3 regions of the Rhizobium sp. A22-96 genome follow, and region 2 is predicted to be linked to each of the others. Evidence: predicted binding sites of a transcription regulator. Region 2 holds the regulator's gene; each other region holds the start of a gene.

Region 1 (10,045 bases), on a different contig from region 2:
ATGATCTCACGACCTTCCTCAAGGCCCTGGCTTAACCATTCCTTAGGATGGGGTTACGAAAGTTTCATCCGCCTTACAGAGGTTTAATTGGTTGTTTTGGGCCGCCAGCCGTATCGTTTGACCATTCCTCGACACGAAAGGAAAAGCGATGAACGGGAAAAAACTTCTTCTGACCGGGCTTTCCGCAACCCTTCTTCTGGGTGCTGTGGCGCAGGGCGCACTTGCCGCTCCTCACGATGGCAATGATTGGGGCGGCCGTCATCACGGTCATCACCAGGGCCGCTGGCACAGGCCGCATTTTTCGCCTGAAGTCCTTTACGTGCGCATGCTGAAGGAATTCGGCAATCCTGGCGACACGAAGCTGACCAAGGATGAGGTCAAGGCCGGCGTCGACAAGATCTTCGACCAGATCGACGTCAACCATGACGGCCAGATAACCCCCGGCGAATACAAGACCTATCGCCAGGCGCAGATCAAGCAGTGGAAGGCCGAGCACGCCAAGGCCGACGGCGATCAGGCCCAAAATGCCCAGCCGCAGGCTAATCAGGCCCAAGGTGATCAGGCACAGAACAGCCAGGCTCCGGCCGCCGATCAGTCCAAGGGCGATCAGGCCCAGAATGACGATAACAAGGGTGACAACGGCAATCGTCATCACCGTCCGCATGGCCGCTTCGCGCACGAAGGTGGCTTCATGCGCGGCGCCATGATCTTCCGCTTTGCCGATACCGACCAGAGCGGCCAGATCAGCAAGAAGGAAGCTGAAGACGCCATGAACAAGCTCTTCGATCGTCTGGACCGCAACCACGATGGCGTGGTCAACCTGGACGACATGCCGGGCCGACCGTTGCTCTAAATCAAGCAACACTCCCCGCCGATCAAAGGACCCGCCTTCGCGCTTCGAGGCGGGTCTTTCTTCGCTCAGTGGCCGTTTTCGTGCTCGTAGAAGTCCGTAACGATCTTCCAGGCGTCATCTGCGGTGTCGACGAAGCTGATCAGGTTCACATCGTCGGGCGCAATGGTGCCGAATTCGGCAAGCGCGTCGAAATTGATGATGCTGCGCCAGAACTTCTCGCCGAAGAGGATCAACGGAAGACGCTCCATGCGGCCGGTCTGGATGAGCGTCAGGCATTCGAACAGCTCATCGAGCGTGCCGAAGCCTCCAGGAAACACGGCGATCGCCTTGGCGCGCACCATGAAGTGCATCTTGCGGATCGCGAAATAATGGAAATTGAAGCTGAGCTCCGGCGTGACGTAGACATTCGGGGCCTGCTCATGCGGCAGGACGATGTTGAGGCCGATCGAAGGCGCACCCTCTTCGGACGCGCCGCGATTGCCCGCTTCCATCACGCCCGGCCCGCCGCCGGTGACTACGACATATTCATGGAAATCGAAGCCTGCCGAATAGCGCGAGCAAAGCCGGGCGAATTTGCGCGCTTCCTCGTAATAGACCGATGCGGCCTCGAGATTGGCGCGCTGCACGTCGTTGCGCGCCGCCCAGGCATTGGTGCCGGGTGCGGGGATGCGCGCGCCGCCGAACATGACGACGGTCGACTTGATGCCGCGTTCGGTCAGGGACATTTCGGTCTTCAGCAATTCCAGCTGCAGGCGGATCGGCCGCAACTCCTCACGGCAGAGAAAATCCTCATCCGCATAGGCAAGCCTGTAGGAAGGCGACATCGACTGCGGTGTGCGCGGCACGGATTCAGCTCGCTTCTTGTCCGCCGAACTCGTCTTCAAGGGGTCCCATACCCCATCCTTGCGCCGCAGCTTGCCGTTCTTCGCCTTGCTCATTTAATCTTGCCTTTCAAATCGATCATGCCGGCCGCTCTGCTTGTGGCAGTGACGGCCAAGCCCTTGCATATGTCCCTACAGCGGCCCGATGCCAAGCTCAATCGGCGCGGAAAAGACATTCCATTTTCGGCATCCATGCTATAGGACCAATCGACCCTCTCCGGACCCGCTGCCGGAAACCACGATAGCCACTGACGTTTTAAGGAATTCCCATGAGCGCAACCGATCTCGCCTCTCTCGAAAAGACCATCGAGGCTGCCTTCGACAATCGCGACAATGTGAACACGTCGACGCGCGGCGAAGTTCGCGACGCCGTGGAATTGGCACTGAATCTGCTCGACGGCGGCAAGGTCCGCGTGGCCGAGCGTGGTTCGGACGGCAATTGGACCGTCAACCAGTGGCTCAAGAAAGCCGTGCTGCTTTCCTTCCGCCTGAACGACATGAAGATCGTCGAAGGCGGCTCTGGCGGTGCGACCTGGTGGGACAAGGTTCCCTCGAAATTCGAAGGCTGGGGCGAGAACCGTTTCCGTGAAGCCGGCTTCCGCGCCGTGCCGAACGCGGTCGTGCGTCATTCCGCCTATATCGCTCCGAACGCTATCCTGATGCCGTCCTTCGTCAATCTCGGCGCTTATGTCGGCGAAGGCACCATGGTCGACACCTGGGCGACCGTCGGTTCCTGCGCGCAGATCGGCAAGCATGTACACCTGTCCGGCGGCGTCGGCATCGGCGGCGTGCTGGAGCCGATGCAGGCCGGCCCGACCATCATCGAGGACAATTGCTTCATCGGCGCCCGTTCCGAAGTCGTCGAAGGCTGCATCGTTCGCCAGGGCTCCGTGCTCGGCATGGGCGTTTTCATCGGCAAGTCCACCAAGATCGTCGACCGCGCCACCGGTGAGATCACCTATGGCGAAGTGCCGCCCTACTCTGTCGTCGTTGCCGGCTCGCTGCCGAACAGCAATCTGATGGCGAACGGCCAGCCGGCTCCCAGCCTTTATTGCGCCGTGATCGTCAAGCGCGTCGACGAACAGACCCGTTCCAAGACCGGCATCAACGAACTGCTGCGCGACTAAATCTGAATTCGGGAGCGTGGTGGCCACATCGCGCTCCTCTCATGCTTGCCGGGTGAGCATGCCCGTGCGATTGCTGGAATCGCTGCAAAGATTTTCGACTCGTTGTCGATCCTTTGCCATCGCTTTGCCATTTCCCGCCGGATAAGTTGCCTCCGATGACCGTTACAAATCCCGTCACCAACCTGCAAACCCTGATCCGCTGCGCCTCCGTGACGCCGGCCGAGGGCGGCGCGCTGACCGCGCTTGCCGACATGCTGCTGCCGCTCGGCTTCAAGATTGAGCGCATGACGGCCAGTGAGCCGGGAACACCCGACATCGAGAACCTTTATGCGCGGCTCGGCACCGAGGAGCCGCATCTGATGTTTGCCGGGCATACGGATGTCGTGCCGGTCGGCGACGCCGCCTCCTGGAGCCATCCGCCCTTTGCCGCCGACATCGCCGATGGCGAGATGTTCGGCCGCGGCGCCGTCGACATGAAGGGCGGCATTGCCTGTTTCGCGGCGGCAGTGGCGCGCCATATCGAGAAGCATGGGCCGCCTGCCGGCTCGATCTCCTTCCTGATCACAGGCGACGAAGAGGGACCGGCGATCAACGGCACGGTAAAGCTGCTGCAATGGGCGGCGGAGCGCGGCGAAAAATGGGATGCGTCCCTTGTCGGCGAGCCGACCAACCCCGACCGCCTCGGCGACATGATCAAGATCGGCCGGCGTGGCTCGATCTCCGGCTTCATTACCGTTCACGGCGTTCAAGGCCATGCCGCCTATCCGCATCTGGCCGACAACCCGGTGCGCAGCATCATCAAGCTGACCGAAGCGCTGCTTGAGCGCCCCTTCGACGCCGGCACGGATAATTTCCAGCCGTCGAACCTTGAGGTGACGAGCATCGATGTCGGCAATGCCGCCACCAATGTTATCGCCGCCAAGGCGACCGCCGCCTTCAACATCCGCTTCAACGATACCTGGTCGGTCGAGACGCTGAGGGCGGAAATCCTCGCCCGCCTGGACGCGGCTGCAGCCGACCAGACGCTGCGCCCCGGACGCTCTCCGACCAAATACGATATCGCCTGGTCAGATCGTCCGAGCCAGGTCTTCCTGACACGCAACAATGCCTTGATCGCCTCTCTGTCTTCAGCTGTCGAAAACGTTACGGGCCAAAGGCCGGCACTCTCGACGACCGGCGGCACATCGGATGCCCGCCACATCAAGGACTATTGCCCGGTCGTGGAATTCGGCCTTGTCGGCCAGACCATGCATATGGTCGACGAACGCGTGGCACTCTCGGATCTCGAAACGCTGACCGAGATCTACCAGACCTTTATCCAGCGCTGGTTCGAGAATGCCGACATTTAAGGAAGTCCAATACTATCTGTCCGGCCTCTGGCTGCTGATCCGGATGGATGCACGCGGCTTCCAGTATCTGGACATATCGGATCGCGGCATGTTGCGCTCCTTCTGGGCCATCTTCTGGAGCCTGCCGTCGATCGGCATTTCATGGTTATGGTTGCAGCAGGCCTATCTCTCCGCCATGCCGCCGGAAACATCGACCGGCATGGCGTTCTTCATGAGGCTGGCATTGGTTGAAGCAGCGAGCTGGCTGATACCGCCTATCCTCGCCGGCGTACTGCTTCTGATCTTTCGCTTCGGCGACAAGTTTACGCCAATCGTCGTTACCGTAAATTGGCTTTTCGTGCCGGCGAACTATCTGAACGCACTGGTCCTGGCGATGATCGTCTTTATCCCCGGCTCAACGGGTTTGGCAGCAATTCTTTCGCTGGCATTGGCCATGGCCACCATTTTTTCGTTGGCGCGCATCCTGAGGATGATTTGCGGCACGCATCCGCTTTTTGTCGGCACGCTGACGCTGATGCTGCTCATCCCAAACCTGTTGCTGACGGATTTCCTGCAGCGCTTCCTTGGCATATATCCACCGGGCTAAACCGGCAGTATCCTACCCACGGACGACTTCACCGGATTGCGGGATCATGACAGATCGTCATCATCATCGGCACACTCCTTCGGTTCGCCGGGCAAACCGGCATCATCCGGATAGTCGACCTGCATGAAATAAAGCCCGTCCGGTGGGGCTACCGGGCCGCATGCCTTGCGGTCCCGCGCCTCAAGAGCGGCGCGCACGTCGTCGGGCGTCCACTTGCCCTCGCCGGCCAGCTTCAACGTTCCAGCGAAGGAGCGGATCTGATTGTGGAGGAAGCTCTGCGCCGTCGCGCGGATCTCGATCAACTCGCCGCTGCGCGTGACATCGAGCCGGTCGAGCGTGCGCACCGGGCTGTTTGCCTGGCAATGTGCCGAGCGGAATGTCGTGAAATCGTGCCGGCCGACAAGCGTCTGCGCGGCGGCATGCATGGCCTCGTGGTCCATTTCCTTCGGCACCCACCAGGCGCGCCCGGCCTCCAACGCCAGGGGCGCACGACGGGTGATGATGCGATAGAGATAATGGCGGCGCATAGCCGAAAAACGCGCGTCAAAGCGAGCGTCGACTTCGGCAACATCAAGAATGGCAACGCGCTCGCCCGCAAGCCTCAAATGCGCATTCACCGCCTTGCACAGGGTAAAGGGCTCCCACTCCTTGGCAAGGTCGGCATGCATGACCTGGCCCATGGCATGGACGCCGGAATCGGTGCGTCCCGCCCCACGGATGGAAACCGTCTCCCCCGTCAGCGACAGGATGGCGCCTTCGATTGCGCCTTGTACCGAGCGACCGTTGGTTTGACGCTGCCAGCCGACATAGGGCGTGCCGTCATATTCGACGGTCATTCTGTAGCGCGGCATCAGGCCGGCTCCGAAGCAAGCACGGTGCCCGGCGCAATCGGCGTTCCGCGCAGGAAATCGGCCGATGCCAGCAGCTTGCCGCCGGCCTTCTGCAGCTTCGTCAGTCTGACAGCACCTAGAGCGCAGGCAATGACGAGATCGTCCGTCAGCACAGTGCCGGCAACTCCGCTGCCTTCGGCCAGTTCCGAGCCGAGCACCTTGATGCGCTCCGGCCGACCGGCAATCTCGGCCTCGAACCAGGCCCCAGGGAAAGGCGAGAGACCGCGGATGTGATTATGAACATCGGCCGCAGGCTTACCGAAATCGATGCGCGTCTCGCCCTTGTCGATCTTTGCGGCATAAAGCACGCCGTCGGCCGGCTGGGCGCTCAGTGGCAGCTCGCCGTGCTCCAGCTTGTTCATCGCCTCGGCCATGGCCTTCGCGCCGACAAGCATCAGCCTGTCGTGGAGCTCGCCCGCAGTCATCGTCTCGCCGATCTCGACCTCGCGCGTCAGGGCGACGGGGCCGGTGTCGAGGCCCTTGTCCATCTTCATCACCATCATGCCCGTCTTGCTGTCGCCGGCCATGATCGCCCGCTGGATTGGCGCGGCTCCGCGCCAGCGCGGTAGCAGCGAAGCATGGCCGTTGTAGCAGCCGAGCCGCGTGCCGGTCAGAATGGCCTCAGGCAGCAGCAGGCCATAAGCGACGACCACGGCAACATCGGCATCCAAATCGCGAAACCGCTGGCGCTCGTCTGGATCCTTGAAATTCACAGGCGTGAACACCGGCAGGCCGAGCAATTCAGCGGCCTGATGCACCGGCGATTTCTGCAGGTCCAGCCCCCGCCGCCCACCGGGGCGCGGCGGCTGCGTATAGACGGCACGAACCCTGTGGCCCGCATCGATCAGCGACCGCAATGTCGGCACGGAGAATTCGGGCGTTCCCATGAAAATGATGTTGAGCGACATGCGATCCATCCGGCTGAGATATCAGGTTTCGTGTGACTGGCGCCGAAAACGCTGCGCGTTGTCAGGGGTCAACAGGTTAGCCGTCTTCAAACGGGTTTATGAGCTTGAGATCAAGCCCTTCGAAATCTTTTGTATTGCGCGTCGCCAATGTGGCGCCATGCGCGAGACAGATGGCAGCGATCATGGCGTCCTTCGTTTCCATCCGCCGCCCCATTTTGTGCCGCAGGGCAGAAACTATTCCATACTGATGCGCCGCACTGCTGGAAAATCCAAGGACACGGCCGGAAAATTCGGCCTCTATCGCCTCCAACTGAGCAATCAACGCGGCCTTACGCTTTCCCTCGGCCAAGAGCTCCAGACCGAAGCGAATCTCACCTATCGTAACCGTCGTCACGAAAATGGTCTCGGCGGCGAAACCATCGAGCCATGACAATATCCGATCGCTATACAACCGCCCTTGAAGTTCGGACACGACGTTGGTGTCGAGCACAATCATCTGAAGTATCCCAAGGAACGATCACTCAAACCGCGGCGGTTCGCGATCAGGTGCGTGCCGGAAGGCGGCAATTGCATCGATCTCTTCTTCGCTCAGTTTCTCACCGCCGAGAATGGTTCTCAGCCGCTGCCCTGCGGAACTGTTGGAATCCTGCTGGCGTCCAAGCGACTGGCGCAACAGATCAATCGCCTCGTCGGATAGACTGCGGCCATGCCGATTGGCATTCGCCTGCAATTGCTTCTTCAGCGTGTCATCGATGCCGCGCAGCAAAAGATCGCTCATGGGCGCCTCCATTTGATATCAATGATATCATAGGCGCTGCAGCCCAATCTTTCAATGACTCGAGATCAGAGAGCCTTCGCCTTGGCGGCCTTGGTGAACTTCTTGATCACCATTTCGCGCTTCAGGCGGGAGATATAGTCGATGAACAGCACGCCGTTCAGATGGTCGATTTCGTGCTGCACGCAGGTTGCGAGCAGGCCGTCGGCTTCTGTCAGCTGTTCCTTGCCGTCGCGATCGAGATGCTTGACGGTGACCCGGGCCGGCCGCTCTACTTCCGCATAGTAATCGGGAATGGACAGGCAGCCTTCCTCGTAGACCGAACGTTCGTCCGAAGAGGTGACGATTTCCGGGTTGATGAAAACCAGCGGCTTCTTTTCTTCGCCTTCGCGCGATACGTCGATGACAAGCATCCGGCGCGCAACGCCGATCTGGACGGCGGCAAGGCCAATGCCCGGCGCGTCATACATGGTTTCCAGCATATCGTCAGCGAGGCGCTGCGTTTCGGCATCGATGCGCTCGATCGGCTTGGAAGCCTGGCGGAGCAGCGGATCGGGTAAAATGATGAGTGGCTTGATCGTCATGACGTTTCCCATAACGCATCTTTTACTGCGATGGAATCGCCAAGATGGGCGTATCGAGGTGTTTTTTCACCGACGACGCATCGGATCTGACTAAACGGCCGAAAAATCTTGTTCACGTTTTGATCTAGCTATTCATGATGTTTTTGTTATGGTGTCCGTAAGAATTCCACGAGCATACTCGGTTCCATGTCCTTCATCCTCTTCGGCCAAGCCATCTCCGCGATCCAGGTTCTGACCGGCCTCGTCATCCTGCTCGTGATCGCCGTCCTCGTTCTTCTGATGCGCGGTCGCGGACGATCTGAGGACGACATGCTGGAATCAGAGCACAACATGGCAACGCTTTTGCGGGCGCAGGCGGAGATGCAGGGCCGGCTCGCGACCATGGCCGAGGTGTTCGGCTCGCGGCAGGCGGAGCTCAACCAGGCCATCGGCCAGCGCCTGGACGGCATGTCGCAACGGGTCACCGCGACGATCGGCGAACAGACGCGCTCGACGCACGAGAACCTGCGCCGGCTGCAGGAACGGCTTGCCGTCATCGATACGGCCCAGACCAATATCCAATCACTGGCAAAGGACGTCGTCGGCCTGCAGGCCATCCTCTCCAACAAGCAGACGCGCGGCGCCTTCGGCCAGGCGCGCATGGAGACCATCATCGCCGACGGGTTGCCGATGGGCGCTTATTCCTTCCAGCCGACGCTTTCGAACGGCTCGCGGCCCGACTGCACCATCCGAATGCCGAACGGCTCGCCGCCGCTGGTCATCGATGCCAAGTTTCCGCTCGAAGCCTGGAATGCCATTCGCGCCGCGGCGAGCCCCGAGCAGGGCAAGATTGCCGCGCAGCAATTCCGCCGAGATCTGGAACTGCATATCCGCGATATCTCGGAGAAGTATCTTATTCCGAGCGAAACCCAGGATACCGCCTTTCTGTTCGTGCCCTCGGAATCGATCTTCGCGGAGATCCACGAGAATTTCGAAGCGATCGTGCAGAAGGCGCAGCGCTCGCGCATCGTCATCGTCTCACCATCGCTGCTGATGCTGTCGATCCAGGTCATCCAGGCGGTGCTGAAGGACCAGCGCATGCGCGAGCAGGCGCATGTCATCCAGAGCGAAGTGGCGCATCTGATGGACGATCTCTCGCGCCTGGACGAACGGGTGCGCAAGCTCCAGGGACATTTCGCCATGGCGCAGAAGGATGTCGACATGATCGTCACCTCTGCCGATAAGCTGGCAAGGCGTGGCGAGAGGATAGAAGCGCTGGAATTCGAGACCGCGAAAGAGCCGACAAAGGCGCGTGCGGAGGACAGACCGAAGCCGATCGACAACCGTACCAGCCAACTCAAGCTGAGAGTAGTTGACGAGGACTGATCGCTTCGGGCAGTGTCGCGCGAAATCGGCGCGTGATCCCAAAAGACATAGGGCAGCCTTCGGGTGGGATCATGCACAACTCGCAGGGCAGGATACCGCATGATCACCATTTTCGGCTCCATCAACATGGACCTCATCGCCACGACAGACCGTCTGCCGAAGCCGGGCGAAACCGTCGCCGGCAACGGCTTTTCCACGGCCGCCGGCGGCAAGGGCGCCAATCAGGCGCTGGCCGCGCGCCGCGCCGGCGCAACGGTGCGCATGAGCGGTGCTGTGGGCAATGATGGCTTTGCTGCACCTGCGCTCGAGCTGCTCGATGCTGCCGGCACCGACCTTTCCACCACCCGCCGCGTTTCGGAACCGACCGGCACGGCCCTGATCCTGGTGGGTGGCGACGGTGAAAACATGATCGCCGTCGTTCCTGGCGCCAATGGCACGAATACCGCCGAAGACGCCGCCGCCGCCGTCGCGGCGCTGAACCCCGGCGATACGCTGATGCTGCAGTTCGAAATTCCGGTCGACGCCGTCGAGACGGCATTGAACGCGGCGAAGGCCAAGGGTGTGCGCACGGTACTCAATCTCGCGCCGCTGATCCCGGAAGCGGAACGCCTCGGCAGGCTCGCCGATATCGTTATCGCCAACGAGACCGAATTCGAGAGGCTGGCTGGCCAGGACAACATGTCGGCCGCCGAACGCGAAACTGCTCTTGTCCGCCTGCACGGCGAAA
Region 2 (10,045 bases):
CTATCGGCGACGATTTCGCGGACATCCTTGTCGATATCCTTCAGATCATCCTCGGTCGCCCAGCCCTTTTCGAGAAGGCGAACGCGAACCTGCTCAATCGGATCATGCTCGGAGCGCATCTTCTGCACTTCGTCCTTGGAGCGATACTTAGCCGGGTCCGACATGGAGTGACCGCGATAACGGTAGGTCAGCATTTCCAGGATGATCGGGCCCTTGCCGGAACGGCAGTAAGTTATGGCCTCGTCGGCCGCTGCCTTGACGGCGCGAACGTCCATGCCGTCAACCTGAATGCCGGGGATGCCGAACGAGGCGCCGCGCTTGGAGAAATCAGCCTGCGCAGTAGCGCGGGCAGTCGAAGTGCCCATGGCGTAACGGTTGTTCTCGATCACGAAGATAACAGGCAGCTTCCAGAGCTGCGCCATGTTGAAGCTTTCGTAGACCTGGCCCTGGTTGGCAGCACCATCGCCGAAATAGGCGACGCTGACATTGTCATTGCCGCGATAGCGGTTGGCAAAGGCGAGGCCGGTGCCGAGCGAGACCTGGGCGCCGACGATGCCGTGGCCGCCGTAGAAATTCTTTTCTTTGGAGAACATGTGCATGGAGCCGCCCTTCCCTCGGGAATAGCCGCCCTGACGTCCGGTAAGCTCGGCCATCACGCCGCGTGCTTCCATACCGGTTGCCAGCATGTGCCCGTGATCGCGATAACCGGTGATGACCTGATCACCATCCTTCAAGACCATCTGCATGCCGACGACGACAGCTTCCTGGCCGATATAGAGGTGACAGAAACCGCCGATGAAGCCCATGCCGTAAAGCTGACCGGCCTTCTCTTCAAAGCGGCGGATCAGAAGCATCTCACGATAAGCCTTAAGCTCCGCATCACGGTCGAATTCCGCGATCGGACCGCCATTGGTTTCCTTGGCAGGCCTGGATGCTGTTTTACGGCTGGAAACGGTCGCGTTCTTTCGCGGCGCCATTCAACCCTCCCTGTGTGAGTAGCCTCGTTTTGTGGTGAGGCGTAACATAGGCAAGATTGTTCGCCACAGCAATGCTATAATTGCATGGCTCATATTCTTTGCAAGTAACTGATATTATTTGCAAAAATGCAATTAACCGAAATTCGGTTAATTGTGGCTATTTATTGAAGATGACGATCTCGTTCGCCTTGGAATAGGTCAGCTGATAGCGCGCATATTGGTCCAGCATATCCTTGTCCAGGGAGCCATCGCTCAGCAGAGCGACTTCCTTTTCAAGGTGCTCACGCTTGGCGACGAGATCAGCGAGTTCCTTGCTGCGATCGATACGGCGCTGCTCGAAAACCTCCGTGGCCTTCAGGCCGTAGTCACCATGGACACAATGATAGCCGAAATAGCTGACGAAGGCCACAGTAACAGCGGGAAGAACGAAACGGCCGAACTTTCTCTTCTTATGATACTTTGTCCACATACTCGCTCGAAACGCTCTATCGCTGGAGATCGCTAGCCTCAGACCCATGCGACGATAGCATTGTGGCTGCGGATAAGATCACGTCAAATCAAACACCTAGAGCGACTCTAGCCGCGAGAGATTAACCGTCCGTTGACTCTAACTGCCCCCGCAACAAAAAACCGCGCCCGAAGGCGCGGTTCGATCTCCTGGATGACGAAGGCGTAGATCCCCGGGGATCACGCTGCCCGAGTATCAGGCGCGAAGAATGGAGCGGCCGGCATATTTTGCCTGTGGGCCGAGACCTTCTTCGATGCGGATCAGCTGGTTGTACTTGGCAAGACGGTCGGAGCGCGACAGCGAGCCGGTCTTGATCTGACCGCAGTTGGTGGCAACCGCGAGATCGGCGATCGTGGAGTCTTCGGTTTCGCCAGAGCGGTGCGACATGACGGCTGTGTAGTTGGCCTTGTGCGCAGTTTCGACGGCGTCGAGGGTTTCGGTCAGCGAACCGATCTGGTTGACCTTGACGAGGATCGAGTTGGCGACGCCCATGCGGATGCCATCGCGCAGGCGAGCGGAGTTGGTGACGAACAGGTCGTCGCCGACGAGCTGCGTCTTCTTGCCGATCAGGTCGGTGAGCGTCTTCCAGCCTTCCCAGTCGTCTTCAGCCATGCCGTCTTCGATCGAGACAATCGGGTACTTGGCGGCGAGTTCCGCGAGGTATTCAGCCATCGCGCCGGATTCCAGCGTGCGGCCTTCGCCTTCCAGCACGTACTTGCCGTCCTTGAAGAACTCGGTCGAGGCGCAATCGAGGCCAAGCGCAATTTCTTCGCCAGGCTTGTAGCCAGCCTTTTCGATCGACTTCATGATGAAATCGAGGGCAGCAGGAGCGCTCGACAGGCCCGGTGCAAAGCCGCCTTCGTCACCGACATTGGTGTTGTGGCCCTGGGAGGCCAGTTCCTTCTTGAGGACGTGGAAAACTTCCGAGCCCATGCGCACGGCATCGCGGAACGTTTCGGCGCCGATTGGCAGGATCATGAATTCCTGGAAATCGATCGGGTTGTCGGCATGAGCGCCGCCGTTGATGATGTTCATCATCGGAACCGGCAGCAAGCGGGCATGAGCGCCGCCGACATAACGGTAGAGCGGCAGGTTGGCGCTCTGGGCTGCGGCCTTGGCGACGGCGAGCGATACGCCGAGGATGGCGTTGGCGCCAATGCGGGACTTGTTCGGCGTACCGTCAAGCTCGATCATGATGTCGTCGAGCTGGATCTGGTTTTCAGCGTCCATGCCGCCGATCGCGTCGAAGATTTCCGAATTGACGGCCTCGACAGCCTTCTCAACACCCTTGCCATGGTAGCGCGTGCCGCCATCGCGAAGCTCGACGGCTTCGTGCGCACCGGTAGACGCACCCGACGGAACCGCCGCGCGGCCCATGCTGCCGTCTTCGAGGTAGACATCGACTTCGACGGTGGGATTGCCACGGCTGTCGAGAATCTCGCGGGCGATAATGTCGGTGATTGCGGTCATGATAGCTTCCTGCTCGCTGGTTTATAAATCGATTGAAATGGTCTTAATCGAAGACGCGGAAATTACAATGCCGCTCCGCCTCCCGATTTGACACTCCTTCAGGCCCCGTAACGCAAAATCATGTCAGCCTGTTGAATGCCTGTGATTTCTCAGGCCTTGGCGATGGCGTCGAAGGCCAGAAGCTTCTCCAGAAGCCTTGGCATATCCTTCAGATAGACCATGTTCGGGCCGTCCGAGGGCGCATTGTCCGGATCTTCGTGCGTCTCGACGAAGACGCCGGCAACGCCAACGGCAACTGCGGCGCGCGCCAGCGTCTCTACGAATCGGCGATCGCCGCCAGTCGAGCCGCCCTGCCCGCCCGGCTGCTGCACGGAGTGGGTGGCATCGAAAATGACAGGCGCACCCATTGCCGCCATGATCGGCAGCGAGCGCATGTCCGAGACGAGCGTGTTATAACCGAAGGAGGCGCCACGCTCGCAGAGGAGGATATTCGGGTTGCCGCTTTCATTCAGCTTGGCAAGGACGTTCTTCATGTCCCAGGGCGCCAGGAACTGGCCCTTCTTGACGTTGACGACGCGGCCGGTCTTGGCGGCGGCGACCAGCAGGTCGGTCTGGCGCGAAAGGAAGGCCGGGATCTGCAGGATATCAACCGTCTTGGCGACAACGGCGCATTGTTCCTCGGTGTGAATATCGGTCAGCACCGGAAAGCCATATTCCTTCTTGAGATCGGCAAAAATTTCCAATCCCTTCTCGATGCCGATACCGCGCTTGCCGGAGAGCGAGGTGCGGTTCGCCTTGTCATAGGAGGATTTATAGACAAGGCCGATGCCGAGCTTGTCGCAGAGTTCCTTCAGCACGCCGGCCACCATGAAGGCATGCTCGCGGCTCTCCATCTGGCAGGGGCCGGCGATCAGCGACAGCTTGGCAGTGTTGGAAAACAGAACCTTGGACGCTCCCTCGCCGACGATCACTTCCGAATTCGTGCTCATGCTATCTCCTCGAAGGCGAAAAGAGCGCCCGCTGCGGGCGCCAGCTTTGCCAATATACGATTGTTCTTACGCGTGTAGGTGACGCCGTTAGCAGCGAAATGCGACGATGTCACGGAAAGATCGCGTGTTTTGAAAAGGATTGCGCGGGCTCGAAGCCCCGGATCGTCCTTGCCGACCCGCAAATCGTAAAACGCCTCCATGCCTTCCGGCGTCAGGAGATCGATGTCGGCATTGGCAGCCCGGATTGTCAGCCCGAAGGAATGCTCGGATATCCTGGGGTCACCTATGATCTCCTCGAAAAACGAGCGGTACGCGGCGGGTTTGGTCGTCGATATCGCCACCCGCGCAATGCCGGTGACAGCATTTTCATGGCGCTCCAGCACGCTGCGATCGGCGGGCGACGGATTGATGCGCTGGCAGCAGAAGGCCAGGAAATCGGGCGCACGCAGATCGGCGGCAAAGGCAAGACGGAAACCCGCCTGGGTTTCCGTGCCATCCGGCATCTTCATCGGCCTCGAAAAATCCAGCATCCGTCCGGCGGAGATCATGCCGGCCTTGAAACGTTCGTCGTCAGCGACAGCGTCGTTCGTGCCGAAAACCACTCCGGAGAACCCGTCTTCACCCATTCGAAACCGATAGGCCTGATCACGAGCGACGAAGACATTGCCGTCCTCGATGCTCTTTTCACACTGCTCCAGAGATGTGACCCCGAGGGGCTCCAGATAGGTCTTGTCGGCAAAGAAGACGCATGCGTTCTCGGTGCCAAAGGGATGGCGCGCATCCGGAGCCACCGTAAAGCCAAGCCTGCCAAGGCGTTCACGCGCCGATGCGATATTGACCGTCGGCAACACAAGATGATCCAGCGGATGCGGCAACGAAGTCATGGCGTCTCCGATTTTCTGCTGCGGCAGGTTTGCGCCGATCCACGGTCCAATTCAAGGCCAAAGCAGCGCAGCGATGATGCTGGACAATGACTGTTTCTCGACAGCAGCCGAACCTTCTCGGTACAAGCTAGATTTCAGCCATGCTTCAGATAGGTGACTTAAACTCAAAACCACTCCGTCTGCGCATCCAGCGGCGTTTTCCCATATTTATCGTTATGTTAGCACCGATATAACCATTCGCCGCCGCGCCACGATCCATTCGATAATTTTAAATATCTAACTGACAGGGCAAAGCTTTACCGAAATTTAAGTACTTGCGGAACACATATGGAACATATAGTGTCCGTTCTGGATTTGTTTCACGACGTTTCTCTTGATTCTGGGGTTCCAAGACGATGTTGACGCGCAAGCAGCAGGAACTGCTTCTCTTCATTCACGAACGGATGAAGGAGTCCGGCGTTCCACCATCTTTCGATGAAATGAAGGACGCATTGGATCTTGCATCCAAGTCCGGCATTCACCGTTTGATCACGGCTTTGGAAGAGCGAGGCTTCATCCGTCGCCTGCCGAACCGGGCAAGAGCGCTCGAAGTCATCAAGCTGCCGGATGCCTACAATCCCAGCCTGCAGCCGCGCCGCGGCTTTTCACCGAGCGTCATCGAAGGCAGTCTTGGCAAGCCACAGCCGGTCGCGCCGCCTGCTCCCCCAAAGGTGGCCAATGACGACCAGAACAGTTCGGTGTCGGTGCCCGTCATGGGCCGCATCGCAGCCGGCGTTCCGATCTCGGCCATCCAGAACAATACCCATGAAATAACCGTTCCCGCCGATATGCTCGGTTCGGGCGAACATTATGCCTTGGAAGTGCGGGGCGATTCGATGATCGATGCCGGCATTTTTGACGGCGATACCGTCATCATCCGCAATTCGACGACTGCCAATCCCGGTGACATTGTTGTCGCCCTTGTGGATGACGAAGAAGCAACGTTGAAGCGGTTTCGCCGCAAGGGCGCTTCCATCGCTCTAGAAGCCGCCAATCCGGCATATGAAACACGCATATTCGGGCCGGATCGCGTCAAGGTCCAGGGCAAGCTTGTCGGCCTCATTCGCCGCTATCATTGACTGGTGACGCAGAACGGATTGGCACACCATAGGTTCCGGTGCGCCAATCATAGGTTCGGTGCCGCATCCATGGGCGTTGCGGATTGTCGAAAGCTGTGGAGATGATAGGCGTGTCCGAGTCGAAATTCATTTCGACCGAGCCGGTTCGCCTCAATGTAGCGCCGGTGAAAAGCATTGCTCCGGAGCGGCAGCGATCGAGACGCAGTTTTATCGGCGTAACGACGATATTTGCGGTATCGCAAGCAGGCGGTAGATAGGCTGCGTCCTCGATGGTGACGAGCATTGCGCCGTTTTCAAGCATTGCGACACACCATGCACCCTTCTGGCAGGCAAAGCTTCCCTGCATCGTCTGATCGAGCGCTTCCTCCATTGCCTTGCGCACTGCGTTTTGTTCCTCCGTGCTTAACCGCCGGCGGCGATCTGCTTTGCTGACATGAGGGAGCCGGCTGTCGGCCGGAAGAATGGTTGGCGGTTGGTGTTCTGCTGCCACCAGCGCCTTCTGCCATTGCTCGAAGATAAAAGCCTGCGGTCTTTCGCGGTTCGTTGCCAAGATGTAGTCCTGTCGCAACGCGACCAGAGCGCCATCTTCGGAAATCATCAGATCCGGCTTCGGCACGCCGGAACTGAATGTTGCTGCACCGATCGCTGAGAGCAACAGCAGCAGCCCGACATGGCGCAGGCGGGTCCGCAACATGGTCATGATCAGGAAGCCGGCTATGAAAGTCGGCATGAGCCAGCCCGCTTGACGGCCAAAGGTGATATCGCCTCCCCAGCCCGCCACGGTCTTGGCGATCAGGATGACCAGTTCCAGTCCCTCACCGGTGACTTTCCAGAATGGCGCATCAAGGCCAAGCGGCATCAGCAACATGGCCATCATACCGAACGGCATGACAATGAACGAGACGATCGGCATGGCGGCGAGATTTGCGGCAAGCCCGTATGTCGCCAGTCGGTGAAAATGCTCGATCGAGAAAATCGCCGTCGAAGCACCGCCGACGAAGGATGTCGACAACACGCCGCCGAAAAAACGAGAGACGAAGAGCAGCGGGCTGAGGAGCCTGGAGCGCGAAAATATGCTTTCGCGATGCTGCCGCCGCTTCCACAGCGTATAGCCCGACACCAGCGCCAGCGTCGCGGCATAGGACATCTGGAAACTCGGCCCCAGCACTTGCGATGGAGACAGAATGAGGATCACGATTGCCGAAAGCGCTACATTTCGCAGGCTGATCGATGGCCGGTCGAAGAGCACGGCAACCAGCATGATCGCCATCATGATGAAGGCGCGTTCTGCAGACACGCCGAAACCGGAAATGAGGTAATAGGCTGTCACGGTGAGCAGCGCACCAAACGCGGCCACCTTCTTGGTTGGCCAGGCCTGCGCGACACCAGGAAACAGACTGAAGAGATAACGCAGGCCGATATAGAAAATGCCCGCCGATAGCGCCATGTTCAAGCCTGAAATGGCGATGATATGCGTCAGGCCTGCGGTTCGCAGCGCCTCGGTCGTTTCATCTGAAATCGCTCGTCTCTCATCGGTGACAAGCGCGGCTGCAAACGCACCGGTGTCACCTGGCAAGGTTCTCCTGATCCTGTCGCCTATGCTGTTACGCAGGCCGGCGAGCCAGATATCCGCCTGATCGAGCAACGACTCTTTTGTGATATCACCATCTGGTGACAATAATTCCGGGGTGCCGTAGGCGAAGCCGTTCGCGCCAATTCCATTGAAATAGGAGCTGAATGCGAAATCGTTGAGGCGCGGCAAGGCCGGGCCTGCCGGCGGGGTTAACCGCGCCCTGCCCTGGATCCGATCACCCAGGTTGAATGGCTCTGCCTGTTTTCGGACGAAGATAGTGACGCGTTCCGGCGCTCTTCGAATGGCCGGCTTTTCCGTTCCATCGACTTTGACGACATATCTCCAACGGCCGTTGTCATAGGATTCACGCCTTTCGACCCGACCAGTAACGGTTGTCGTCACTGCCGAATCGAGCATCACTGTCGATGCCCGCCAGCTTTCCCATTGCGCCAGAGCCACGCCCAGACTCATCAGCATGCCGGCAAAGAGGGCATGTCGGAACAGACGGCCCGCATCACGCTTAAACAGAAAGGCACCCGTCAAAAGCAGCAGTGCCACCAGGACCGCTTGCGAAGGCGGATCGCTATCGACCTTGAACCAAAATATCGAGCCCAGCCCCATATAGATTGGTGCGAACAGGATGGCGCGACCATGCGCCGCTTCCTCTTCGATCAGTCTTCCTATGGCAGCTCGGCCATGACCGAGGGCCAGGTAGAGCTGTGCGAACAGGCGCGCCTGATCTTGCGTTCGTTGACGTCGTCCAGTCTTCGCACGAGGGGCGAATGAGGCAATAGCGTGGCGATGCTGCGAAGGCAGAACAAGGTCCCGGCCATCTTCCTGCTGTTCCGGTGCCTCTAAATTAGGCATTGAGCGCCTGCCCCACGCAAAACTACAGCTTTCGCGCGATTTTTGCCGTCACCATCAGGTGATTTCAACCGAAATCGACAAATCTGTCACCGATTTGCGCTATTTACCGGAACGGCGCGATCAAACAGGCTACCGCAGTGCCCAAAAGTTGATACTGCAATGCACAATTCGGCATTAGGATAACTTGGCATTAGGCTCTGGATCATATAGCTAGTCGTTAGTCGCTTAACCTTTTGGCGCTTTTTATGGCGTCAATCCCGCCAAATCTTGGAGGATCAGCATGACGGAACAAAGCGCGAAACTAACTTGGGGTGAGAAGACGGTGGATCTGCCGGTCAAAACCGGAACCATCGGCCCGAGTGTCATTGATATTGGTGCCCTTTATAAGAACACCTCCACTTTCACCTACGATCCCGGCTTCACCTCGACGGCGTCTTGCGAGTCGAGCATCACCTATATTGATGGCGACGAAGGCGTTCTGCTGCACCGCGGCTATCCGATCGATCAGCTGGCCGAACACGGCGATTTTCTCGAAGTTTGCTATCTGCTTCTTTACGGCGAATTGCCGACGGCAGCACAGAAGAAGGACTTCGACCATCGCGTCGTGCACCACACCATGGTGCATGAGCAGATGTCGCGCTTCTTCACCGGCTTCCGCCGCGATGCGCATCCGATGGCCGTCATGTGCGGCTGCGTTGGCGCGCTGTCGGCCTTCTATCACGACTCGACCGACATCACCGATCCGCATCAGCGCATGGTCGCGAGTCTTCGCATGATCGCGAAGATGCCGACGCTTGCCGCAATGGCCTACAAGTATCATATCGGCCAGCCCTTCGTTTATCCGAAGAACGATCTCGACTACGCATCGAACTTTCTGCGCATGTGTTTCGCGGTTCCCTGCGAAGAATATGTGGTCAATCCGGTGCTCGCACGCGCCATGGACCGCATCTTCATCCTGCATGCGGACCATGAGCAGAATGCGTCGACCTCGACGGTCCGTCTCGCCGGCTCTTCAGGTGCCAATCCGTTTGCCTGTATCGCTGCCGGCATTGCCTGCCTCTGGGGCCCAGCTCATGGCGGCGCCAACGAAGCAGCGCTCAACATGCTCAGCGAAATCGGCTCCGTTGATCGTATTCCGGAATACATTGCCCGCGCCAAGGACAAGAACGATCCGTTCCGCCTGATGGGCTTCGGCCATCGCGTCTACAAGAACTACGACCCGCGCGCCAAGATCATGCAGAAGACGGCGCACGAAGTTCTCGGCGAACTCGGTATCAAGGACGATCCGCTGCTGGATATCGCGATCGAGCTGGAGCGCATCGCGCTTACCGATGAATATTTCATCGAGAAGAAGCTCTATCCGAACGTCGACTTCTACTCCGGCATTACGCTGAAGGCTCTGGGCTTCCCCACGACCATGTTCACCGTGCTGTTCGCTCTCGCCCGTACCGTCGGCTGGATCGCTCAGTGGAACGAGATGATCGAGGATCCGCATCAGCGTATCGGCCGTCCGCGCCAGCTCTACACCGGCGCACCGCTGCGCGAATATGTTCCGGTCTCCAAGCGCTAAGCTTTGGCATTGAAAACAAAAAACCGGTCAGAAATGACCGGTTTTTTTATGGGACAAAACGTCCAGAATGATCGCCGCAGCCTTGTCGC
Region 3 (10,045 bases), on a different contig from region 2:
TGCCCGGCAGCTCTCCCTGGAAGCGCGTGATGATGTGCGTCTGATCAAGACGCTCCTGCAAAGCCGGCAGCCGGTCTCCGCTCGCTTTGCCGTCACCAGGCAGACGGAGATGTTTCTGCTGAATGCCAGCTTCAATACCGCGATCCGCCTGACGGCACTCGGCGATGACACGGTGATTGCATGGACCTTTGATGGCGCGACTTTCTGGCTTCTCGACGTCGTGGGAACGACCATGCCATCCCTCGCCGCAATCATGTCCGCACTTGACCTCGAGCCCGATCGTATCGAGATCTGCTTCTCTCCGGATCGTCTGGATTGCGAGGTATCGCTGGAGCCCTATGAGGGCTACACGATGCTGCTGGCGCGCGGCGCGGCTGCAGACGATATTGCCGGGCCGATCTTGCTGTCACCCATGGCCGAGTTCTAGAGCATTTCCGTTTTAATCGAAGTGACCGAAATGCTCTATCTCTTTGTTTTCACGCAATTCCGGACGCAAAACCGCTCCGCACTTTTGCTGGAATTGCTCTAGCGCGAAAGCGGTGGCAGCCGACGCTTGACCGGTGTCGCCTTGATCATCGACGTATTCGTTTCGGCCCGCTCGGTGATCTTGTCCAATATGCCATCAAGCTCACCCATCGAGCGCACCACCAGACGGCCGATGAAACAATCATCGCCGGTGACCTTGTCGCATTCGATGAATTCCGGCGTCTCCTGAATGATGCGCTCGACGACGTGCAACTGGCCGGGCAAAGGCCGGATGCGAACGATCGCCTGCAGGGGATAGCCGATGGCCTCCGGTGCGATATCCACGGTGAAGGCCGAGATGACGCCGCGCTCCTCCAGTCGACGCAGTCGTTCTGCGGCGCTGGGTGACGACAGGCCGGCCGCCTCCGCCAGCTCCTTCAGCGATATCCGGGCATTGCGCGCCAGCGCTTCGAGCATCCGCTGGTCCGTCTCATCCAAGCCAATCGCCGCATTAGGCACGCCCATTCCATCACCTCATTTAATTAGGAGGAAACTCTACATCACCTTATTAAACCTATATCACTGATAATCTCGCCGCAATATCATCTGGTGCCACATACGGGAGCACGGGCAATGAGCGAGATACGACGCGGTACGATGGAAATGACGGCGGCGATGCTGATTTCGGGGACGATCGGCTGGTTCGTTCTGATGTCGGGGCAGCCGGTGACCGGCGTAGTGTTCTGGCGCTGCCTCTTCGGCGCGATGACGCTTCTTGGCGTCTGCGCCGTCATGGGCCTGCTGCGCCCCGGCATACTGACCGTGAAGACATTCTCCATCGCCGTTGCCGGCGGGGTTGCCATCGTCCTCAACTGGCTGCTGCTTTTCGCTGCTTACTCGCATGCCTCGATCTCGATCGCCACGACCGTCTACAACACACAGCCCTTCATGCTGCTCGGGCTCGGCGCGCTGTTCCTGGGTGAAAAGATCACGCTTACCAAGCTCTTCTGGCTCGGCCTCGCCTTTGCCGGCATGGTCGTCATCGTCGAGGGTAAGCCCACGGAAACGGGCGGGACGGCAAGCTATGCGATCGGCATTTTGCTTTCGCTCAGCGCTGCCTTCTTCTACGCACTGGCCGCCATCGCCGCGAAGTGGCTGAAGGGCACGCCGCCGCATCTCATCGCGCTCATCCAGGTCTCGACCGGCGTCCTGATGCTCATCCCGTTTACCGATTTCTCCGCCGCTCCGCATGATGCCGGCGGCTGGTCCATTCTCATTACCATGGGCATCGTCCATACCGGCCTGATGTATGTGCTGCTCTATGGAGCGATCCAGAGGCTGCCGACGCATCTCACGGGCGCGCTCTCCTTCATCTATCCGATCGCCGCCATCGTCGTCGATCGCTTTGCCTTCGGCCATGTGCTCGGCGTCGCGCAAATCATCGGTGCCATCGTCATTCTGGGGGCGGCAGCGGGCATGAATCTCGGCTGGACGATCCCCCTGCCCCGTCCTAAAAGCAGTGATCTTTCGAAGGGAACAGCCGAATGATCACCTGCTACCTGCGCTACGTCATCGACCCCTACAAGCTTGCCCAATTCGAGCATTACGCAAAGCTCTGGATCCCGCTGGTCAACCGGCTTGGCGGCACGCATCACGGCTATTTCATGCCGCATGAAGGCGCCAGCAACATCGCGCTCGCGCTATTCAGCTTCCCGAGCCTTACGGCCTATGAGGAGTATCGGCTGAAAATACCCGAGGACGCGGAATGCCAAGCCGCCCTTGCCTATGGCGAGGAAACGCGCTGCATCGTCAGCTATGAGCGCAGCTTCATGCGGCCGGTCTTCTGAGATTACTTGGCTGGTTGCGGGCAGGTTTCCGGCTGGCCGTCGAGACCTTCCGCCAGCTTCTCGAAACGCGCACTCGGCTTGGCCCCATCTGCGCCGAGATGCAGGACGTAGAGACTGTCGAAATCCTTGCCGTGCCACTTCGGCACCGCCTTGGCGTCGCCGCCATTGTCGGTCATCAATTGCCGGGCGAGATCGACGATCTGCTTGTGCTCCCACGCAACGAAGATCAGCTTGCCGGCATAATCGTGCTTTTCCAGCGCGGCCTTAAGGCCGTCGATATCCTCATAGCCGAAACTGGTATCGACAGGCAGACCCAGCGCGATGGCCGTCGGCTCGATGGTGGCGAGTGGCCGGATGTAATCGTAGGAAACGCCGGAATCTTCTTTCCGCTTGGAAGGATCCGGGGCAAAGATCACCGAGGGCTTGCCAAAGAGCTTTGTCAGCACCGGCGGCAGGGCCAGCGACCGGTTGAGGCCCTGGCAACTCAGCTGGCCGAGGCCTGCTTCCGGCTTTTCACCATGGCGCATGAAGACGATTGTTTGCGTGCCAGTCTCCGCCGCCGAAGCGAGTGGCGCGACGCTTGCGAACGAGGCGAGTGCCAAAAGGCCGGCGGTGACGGTTTGCGCCACGTTTCGCATCAGCGTTGCGCCTCAAACGCCATGCGGACGGCAAGCCCTGCCAACACGGTACCCATCAGCCATCGCTGCACCAGCGCGAAAGATGGGCGCCGGGTGAGAAACATCGCGATCCAGCCGGCACTTAGCGCGAACATGGCATTGAACGTCACGCTGATGATGATCTGCGCGAAGCCGAGAAAGAGCGATTGCGTAAAGACGCTGCCGGCGGCGGGATCGATGAACTGCGGCAACAGCGAAAGATAAAGCACCGCGACCTTCGGGTTCAGCAGGCTGGTCACCAGCCCCATGGAGAAAAGCCGGCGCGTGCTGTCTTTCGGCAGCTCGCGCACCTGAAAGGCGGAGCGGCCGCCGGGCTTCAGCGCATTCCAGGCAAGCCAGCCGAGATAGGCCGCACCCGCCAGCCGCAGCGCGTCATAAGCGAAGGGCACGGCAAGAACGAAGGCGGTGATGCCGAGCGCGGCTGACAGCATGTAGAAGATAAAGCCGCAAGCGACGCCGCCGAGCGAGATCAAGCCTGCCGCTGGTCCCTGCGAGATTGATCGCGATACCAGATAGATCATGTTCGGCCCGGGCGTCAGCACCATGCCGAGCGCTATCAGGGCAAAGGCGATCATGCTGGTCACGTGCGGCATCGGGGAGCTCCGGGCGGGAAGGCGTCAGAAAAGAATTTCGGTGGATGCGATCAGCCTGATTTCATGCGGCCCGGCGTCGAAACCGTCAAGCAGCATATTGTGATGGGAGACAATCTCTTCGAAAGCCAACTTGCCCATATCCGCCGTGGTGTGCCCATCCGAGATCAGCGAGACGTCGAAACCGAGCGAAACGGCGCGGCGTGCCGTCGTATCGACGCAGAATTGCGTCATGCAGCCGCCGATGAAAAGACGGGTAATGCCGCGGGCACGCAGCTTCGCCTCAAGATCGGTTTCGAAGAAGGAATCGCAGCTCGTCTTGTGCACCACGACATCGCCGGCTTCGGGTGCGATCTCCCGGCGCAACTGCCAACCTTCGCTGCGCTTCACTAACCGATGGCCCGGATTGCCGTCGTGCTGGACGATGAAGGCCGGAATGCCGGCAGCGCGTGCCCTGTGTTTCAAGCCCGCCAGCTTGGCGACAACCGCTTCCAGCGCAGCATCGATGGCCGGCTGCCGACCCGGAGCGCCAAGGCCGGTCAGGATGGAATTTTGAAGATCGATCAGGAGCAATGCAGAAGACATGATATCCTTGGGCAAAGCAGTTTCGACGCGCCGTTAACCCCTTGGTAATCTGTTCGCAGCGCCAGCGCAATCGCTTGAAAACGCAAGGGTGGTGCGTTAGAGCAAACACCATCTGAGGAGGAAATTGCCATGACGCTTGCATCCCTGCTCGCCTATTGCGGCGCTCTCTTCATTGCTGCGGCAATTCCCGGCCCTGGCATTACGGCGATCGTGGCGCGTGCGCTTGGCTCCGGCTTTCGCGAGACCTTTTTCATGGGCCTCGGCCTCGTGCTCGGCGACACGATCTACCTAACGGCCGTCATCCTCGGCCTTGCCTTTGTGGCGCAGGCCTTCACCGAGGTGTTCATCGTCATCAAGATCGCCGGTGCGCTCTATCTCGGCTATATCGCCTGGAAACTATGGACGGCCGGTTTGCTGGCAGCCGATATCGCGGCAAAGAAATCCAATAGCGCCGGCATGTCTTTTCTCTCGGGCCTGCTGGTGACGCTCGGCAATCCGAAGACCATGCTCTTCTACGTCGCGCTGGTGCCGACGCTGATCGATATCGGCAGCATCGGCCTGCGCGAATATGCGATGTTGCTGGCGGCAACCTTCGTCGTACTGCTTGTCGTTCTCGTCCCCTATATGCTGCTTGCCTCGCGAGCCCGCACATTCCTGAAGAAGCCGCGAGCCCTGCAGATCTTGAACCGGGTCGCGGCAAGCATCCTCGCGGGCACGGCCGCCTTCATCGCCGCCCGCGTGGCCTGAAAAAATCTTCTCTGAAGAAGTCAGTTGAGAGATTCTTTTCTCACGTGCGGCAAGCGGTGAGGACGCCCGCACTCTGGTTTCCGCAAGCATTTGATCCTATTGTCACTCCATAATTCCAATGTAGGGAGAGAACCCATGTCCGACACCCGCAAACCAGGCCGCGGCCGCGTCTATGCCTCGATCACCGAGACCATCGGCGATACGCCGCTCGTGCGTCTCGACAAGCTGGCAAAGGAAAAGGGCGTCAAGGCCAACCTCCTGGCAAAGCTCGAATTCTTCAATCCGATTGCCTCCGTGAAGGACCGCATCGGCGTTGCCATGATCGAGAGCCTGGAAGCTCAGGGCAAGATCGCTCCGGGCAGAACGGTGCTGATCGAGCCGACCTCCGGCAATACCGGCATCGCGCTCGCCTTCGCCGCCGCCGCCAAGGGTTACAAGCTGATCCTCACAATGCCGGAGACCATGTCGATCGAGCGCCGCAAGATGCTGGCGCTGCTCGGCGCCGAACTGGTGCTGACCGAAGGGCCGAAGGGCATGAAGGGCGCGATCGCCAAGGCCGAGGAACTGGCCTCGACGCTGCCGGATGCCATCATCCCGCAGCAGTTCGAGAACCCGGCCAACCCGGAAATCCATCGCAAGACGACGGCTGAGGAAATCTGGAACGACACCGAGGGCAAGGTCGATATCTTCGTCTCCGGCATCGGAACGGGAGGCACGATCACCGGCGTCGGCCAGGTGCTGAAGGCCCGCAAGCCCGACGTGAAGGTCATCGCCGTCGAGCCGACGGATTCCCCGGTTCTTTCCGGCGGCAATCCCGGCCCGCACAAGATCCAGGGCATCGGCGCCGGCTTCGCGCCGAAGATCCTCGACACCCATGTCTATGACGAGGTGATCACCGTCTCCAATGACGAGGCTTTCCAGCAGGCCCGGCTCGTGGCGAAGCTCGAAGGCGTGCCCGTCGGCATCTCTTCCGGTGCGGCGCTGACGGCAGCCATCAAGGTGGGCCAGCGCCCGGAAAACGAAGGCAAGACCATTGTCGTCATCATCCCCTCCTTCGCCGAACGCTACCTGTCGACGGCGCTGTTCGAAGGTCTGGGCGGCTGAAACAGCCAACCATAATTTTGATTGAGAAAGGGGTGCTGCGGCACCCCTGTTTCATTCGGGTAAAGCGATAGCCTCATGGTAGCGCACGCCGTGGCTGGCACTGAAGCCTTTCAGGTCGAACCTGCTCCAGACGGTGCCCCATGGAAACACAAGCCCGCCATCCGTCAACTCGGTCTGGAACATGGCAACCAAAACCTTGCGCACGAATTTGATCTCCTGGTTGATTGCCTGCTGGGTCGGCCAGCCCTCTTCCAGCGTCGCGCCCGGCAAGGAAACGCCCCAATGGGCACTCATCAGCCTGCCATCATGAAAGCATAACGCGATGCCGGCCGGTTGTTGTCCGAAGGACAGGCCATGCAGTTGCAGCCATTCGTAACCATTCTGTAGATCGCGCGATCCACCAACCCATTGAGAGGCGAGCGCTAGTACGCTCGATTTATCCTGAGATGCCGTGAATCGAACAGCGTCACCGATGCAAATGGCCCCGGTTCCTGGATCAATGGACAGTTCTGCACTCATGCGGAGACGACATCTTCCAATTCGATCAGCGATGCAGACGGTCCTATCGCATTCGGTGGCAGGCGTCCAAATCGAGCGCCTTCAGCCGCACCATGAGATCAGGCAGCCGCAGTCAACCGCTCACCCGCGATGCGATAGGAGATGGCTTCCGCCAGATGGATGCGCCCGACGGTCGGCTTGTCGTCGAGATCGGCGAGCGTCCGCGCCACCTTGAGGATGCGGTGATAGCCACGGGCCGAGAACTTCATCTTCTCCGCAGCATCCCGCAGCAATTGCAGGCCAGCTGCGTCCGGCTCGGCGATGGTTTCGATCATCGAGGTTGAGCAGCGGGCATTGGTGAGGATGCCCTTCATGCCGGCCGTTTCGAAACGCTCGCGCTGCCGCTCCCGGGCGCGGGCGACACGCAGTGCCACATCGGCGCTCCTTTCCGCCGCTGCCGGCCGGATAAGATCGGCGGCGGAAACGGCCGGTACGTCGATGCGGATATCGATGCGATCGAGCAGCGGGCCGGAAATGCGCCCCTGATAATCGCTGACACAACGCGGGCCTCGGGCGCAGGTATGCCCCGGCTCGCCGGCCATGCCGCATCGGCAGGGATTCATCGCCGCGATCAACTGGATGCCGGCGGGGTAGGAAACCCTGTGGTTCGCGCGGGCGATGACGCATTCGCCGGTTTCCAGCGGCTGGCGCAACGCATCCAGCGCCTGCGCCGAGAACTCCGGCAGCTCGTCGAGGAAGAGAATGCCGTTATGGGCAAGCGAAACCTCGCCCGGCCTTGCACGCAGACCGCCGCCAACGAGCGCCGCCATGGTGGCGGAGTGGTGCGGCGCACGGTAGGGCCGTCGATCGGAGAGCTTGCCGCCCGAAAGCTGGCCGGCAACGGAGTGGATCATCGATACTTCGAGCAGCTCCGATGTCGACAGCGGCGGCAATATCGACGGCAGGCGCGAGGCCAGCATCGACTTGCCGGAACCGGGCGGGCCGACGAAGAGCAGATTATGGCCGCCGGCCGCGGCCACTTCCAATGCCCGCTTTGCGCTCTCCTGCCCCTTGATGTCGGCAAGGTCTGGCAGGTTGGCGGCGGTGGCCCGCACTGCTGGCTCCGGGCGTGACAACACCTGGGTGCCGCGAAAATGGTTGGCAAGCGCGATCAGGCTGCGTGGCGCGAGAATATCGATTTCCTTGCCCGCCCAGGCGGCTTCCGGCCCGCTCTCGAACGGGCAAATCAGCCCCTTGCCCATGGCATTGGCAGCGATCGCAGCCGGTAGGGCGCCCGCAACGGGTGCAATCGTGCCGTCGAGATTGAGTTCGCCGATAACGGTGTAGGAAGACAAGGCGTCAGCCGGGATGGCGCCGAGCGCCGCCATCAGGCCAAGCGCAATCGCAAGATCGAAATGGGATCCTTCCTTGGGCAGATCGGCCGGCGCGAGATTGACCGTGACCTTCTTCGGCGGCAGGGCGAGGCCGGAGGCATGGAGTGCGGCCTGCACCCGCTCGCGGCTTTCGGCCACCGCCTTGTCCGGCAGGCCAACGATGTGCATCAGCACCTTGCCGGGCGCGATCATCACCTGAACTTCGACGGGCACGCCTTCGATACCCTGAAACGCAACCGTACTGACGCGCGCCACCATGCCTTGCCCTCGCCCAACTCGCTTGCCGCTATTAATTCTTCACCGCAGACCATGGGTTGCAACGTGGCAGAAAAAATGAAATGAAACAAGAACAATAAAAGAACAAAGGGGCGGTTTTTACAATTGGGGGAAAATTATGAGACTTGCGATATCGCTATCCCTTCTGATGACCGTACTTCTCGGCGGCTGCCAGTCCATCGATGGCGGGGATAATCTGGAAAGGGGCATTCCCTATTCGTTGAGCGCCAAGGAAACGGCTGCGGTGGAAAAGGGTTTGCGCGAGCAGCTTCCTTACGAGGGCCTTCTGCTTTTCGGGCCTATGGCGGCTTCCAAGAACAGCAAGGGCCATGTCAGCGTCTGCGGCACGATCACCGCCATGGGTGGCTATGGCGGCGTTGTAAACAAGCGGCCTTACGTCGGCATGATGGTCAACGTGAAGCCGCTTTTCGGCTTCGTGCCGATCGTCATCGCGGATGACAGCTCGACCGGGCAGTCAGCGGTGATCCTGACCTGCCGCCGCATGGGCATAGCGATATAATTCGTGTTGCGGCGAGCGCAAACGACCTCTCACCGATCCCCGGCGAAAACAGCCATCAGGCCCGCTTGGATTCGATCGCATCCCAGAGCAGGCTGGCGATGTCGGCACCGCCGAAGCGCTTCACTTCGCGGATGCCGGTCGGCGACGTGACGTTGATCTCGGTCATGTAGTCGCCGATGACATCAATGCCGACGAGAAGGAAGCCTCGGGCCTTCAGAGCCGGGCCGATGCGGGCGCAGATTTCCTGCTCGCGCGCCGTCAGCTCGGTGGCTTCGGCGCGGCCGCCGACATGCATATTGGAGCGGGCATCATGCTCGGCCGGCACGCGGTTGATCGCGCCAACAGCCTCGCCATCGACGAGGATGATGCGCTTGTCGCCCTTGCGCACGTCAGGCAGGTATTGCTGGGCGATGAAAGGCTCGCGGAAGAGCTGGCCGAACATTTCCAGCAGCGAGGAGAGGTTGCGGTCGTCACGCGTCGAATGGAAGACGCCGGCGCCGCCATTGCCATAGAGCGGCTTCAGAATGATATCGCCCATCTCCTCGCGGAAGCGGCGGATCTCGCCGGCATCGCGGGTGATCAGCGTCTTCGGCATCAGATCGGCGAATTCGGTGACGAAGATCTTTTCCGGCGAGTTGCGCACCCAGGCCGGATCGTTGACGACGAGAGTCTTCGGATGGATGCGCTCCAAGAGATGCGTCGAGGTGATATAGGCCATGTCGAAGGGGGGATCCTGGCGCAGCAACACCACATCCATGGTCGAAAGGTCGACACGCTCGGGCTCGCCGAGCTCGAAGTGGTCACCCTTGACATCGCGCAGGATCATCGGCTCGACGGAGGCATAGACCTCGCCGTCGCGCATGCTCAACCGCTCGGGCGTGTAGTGAAAGAGTTTGTAGCCGCGGTTCTGGGCCTCGAGGCTCATGGCGAAGGTCGAGTCGCCCGCAATGTTGATGCCCCGGACATGGTCCATCTGGACCGCGACATTCTTAATCTTCGCCATAGTCAGCCCTCGCTCGAATTCGCCGACAGATGTAGGTCGGCCCGCCTTCAAACGCAACGGCTATTCAAGGGCTTCAGGCAAAGCTCGCCGCACTCAGGCGGCGAGTCCCTGGGTGCTGCCGCCCTGCCTGACGAGATCACGCAGGCGATAGGCCATGGTCAAAGGCTTCGGGAACGGCTTGCGCAAAAAGGCAACCTTGCGTAGATAGCGATCGATACGCCATGTCGCCCAGGTGCCGCCGGCGAAATAGGCGACGTCGCCTGCAGTCAGCGTGCGTTCGACGCCATCTTCCGTGGTGATGTGCACCTCGCCTTCGAGGATCATCACCGTTTCATCCCA

Evidence for each region. The regulator LexA, encoded in region 2, represses DNA repair genes until DNA is damaged. The targets are predictions, from matches to a motif close to TGTTCNNNNTGTGTTCNG.
Region 1: a site for LexA is predicted at 8,063-8,080, ahead of ACQZ6F_RS23210 (DNA recombination protein RmuC). Genes of this name have one in related genera too.
Region 3: a site for LexA is predicted at 8,253-8,270, ahead of ACQZ6F_RS22705 (YifB family Mg chelatase-like AAA ATPase). Genes of this name have one in related genera too.

Annotation. Positions count from the first base shown of each region.
Region 1 covers NZ_JBNWDQ010000005.1:344,812-354,856, reverse strand. Annotated here, with positions in the region: gene ACQZ6F_RS23265 (pyrimidine 5'-nucleotidase) at 1-35, shown strand, start outside; gene ACQZ6F_RS23260 (EF-hand domain-containing protein) at 149-853, shown strand; gene ACQZ6F_RS23255 (LOG family protein) at 919-1,791, opposite strand; gene dapD (2,3,4,5-tetrahydropyridine-2,6-dicarboxylate N-succinyltransferase) at 2,004-2,861, shown strand; gene dapE (succinyl-diaminopimelate desuccinylase) at 3,017-4,210, shown strand; gene ACQZ6F_RS23240 (hypothetical protein) at 4,197-4,796, shown strand; gene truA (tRNA pseudouridine(38-40) synthase TruA) at 4,841-5,647, opposite strand; gene fmt (methionyl-tRNA formyltransferase) at 5,647-6,594, opposite strand; gene ACQZ6F_RS23225 (PIN domain-containing protein) at 6,671-7,090, opposite strand; gene ACQZ6F_RS23220 (FitA-like ribbon-helix-helix domain-containing protein) at 7,112-7,372, opposite strand; gene def (peptide deformylase) at 7,438-7,953, opposite strand; gene ACQZ6F_RS23210 (DNA recombination protein RmuC) at 8,140-9,318, shown strand; gene ACQZ6F_RS23205 (ribokinase) at 9,418-10,045, shown strand, end outside.
Region 2 covers NZ_JBNWDQ010000003.1:898,873-908,917, reverse strand. Annotated here, with positions in the region: gene pdhA (pyruvate dehydrogenase (acetyl-transferring) E1 component subunit alpha) at 1-977, opposite strand, end outside; gene ACQZ6F_RS17230 (FtsB family cell division protein) at 1,135-1,446, opposite strand; gene eno (phosphopyruvate hydratase) at 1,681-2,955, opposite strand; gene kdsA (3-deoxy-8-phosphooctulonate synthase) at 3,105-3,944, opposite strand; gene ACQZ6F_RS17215 (VOC family protein) at 3,941-4,828, opposite strand; gene lexA (transcriptional repressor LexA) at 5,224-5,946, shown strand; gene ACQZ6F_RS17205 (ComEC/Rec2 family competence protein) at 5,927-8,140, opposite strand; gene gltA (citrate synthase) at 8,667-9,956, shown strand; gene lpxB (lipid-A-disaccharide synthase) at 9,984-10,045, opposite strand, start outside.
Region 3 covers NZ_JBNWDQ010000005.1:243,709-253,753, reverse strand. Annotated here, with positions in the region: gene ACQZ6F_RS22755 (GNAT family N-acetyltransferase) at 1-427, shown strand, start outside; gene ACQZ6F_RS22750 (Lrp/AsnC family transcriptional regulator) at 526-990, opposite strand; gene ACQZ6F_RS22745 (DMT family transporter) at 1,099-2,013, shown strand; gene ACQZ6F_RS22740 (NIPSNAP family protein) at 2,010-2,312, shown strand; gene ACQZ6F_RS22735 (hypothetical protein) at 2,315-2,950, opposite strand; gene ACQZ6F_RS22730 (LysE family translocator) at 2,950-3,582, opposite strand; gene ACQZ6F_RS22725 (cysteine hydrolase family protein) at 3,607-4,164, opposite strand; gene ACQZ6F_RS22720 (LysE family translocator) at 4,294-4,911, shown strand; gene cysK (cysteine synthase A) at 5,047-6,015, shown strand; gene ACQZ6F_RS22710 (hypothetical protein) at 6,067-6,534, opposite strand; gene ACQZ6F_RS22705 (YifB family Mg chelatase-like AAA ATPase) at 6,633-8,165, opposite strand; gene ACQZ6F_RS22700 (hypothetical protein) at 8,302-8,703, shown strand; gene gshB (glutathione synthase) at 8,759-9,706, opposite strand; gene ACQZ6F_RS22690 (cupin domain-containing protein) at 9,800-10,045, opposite strand, start outside.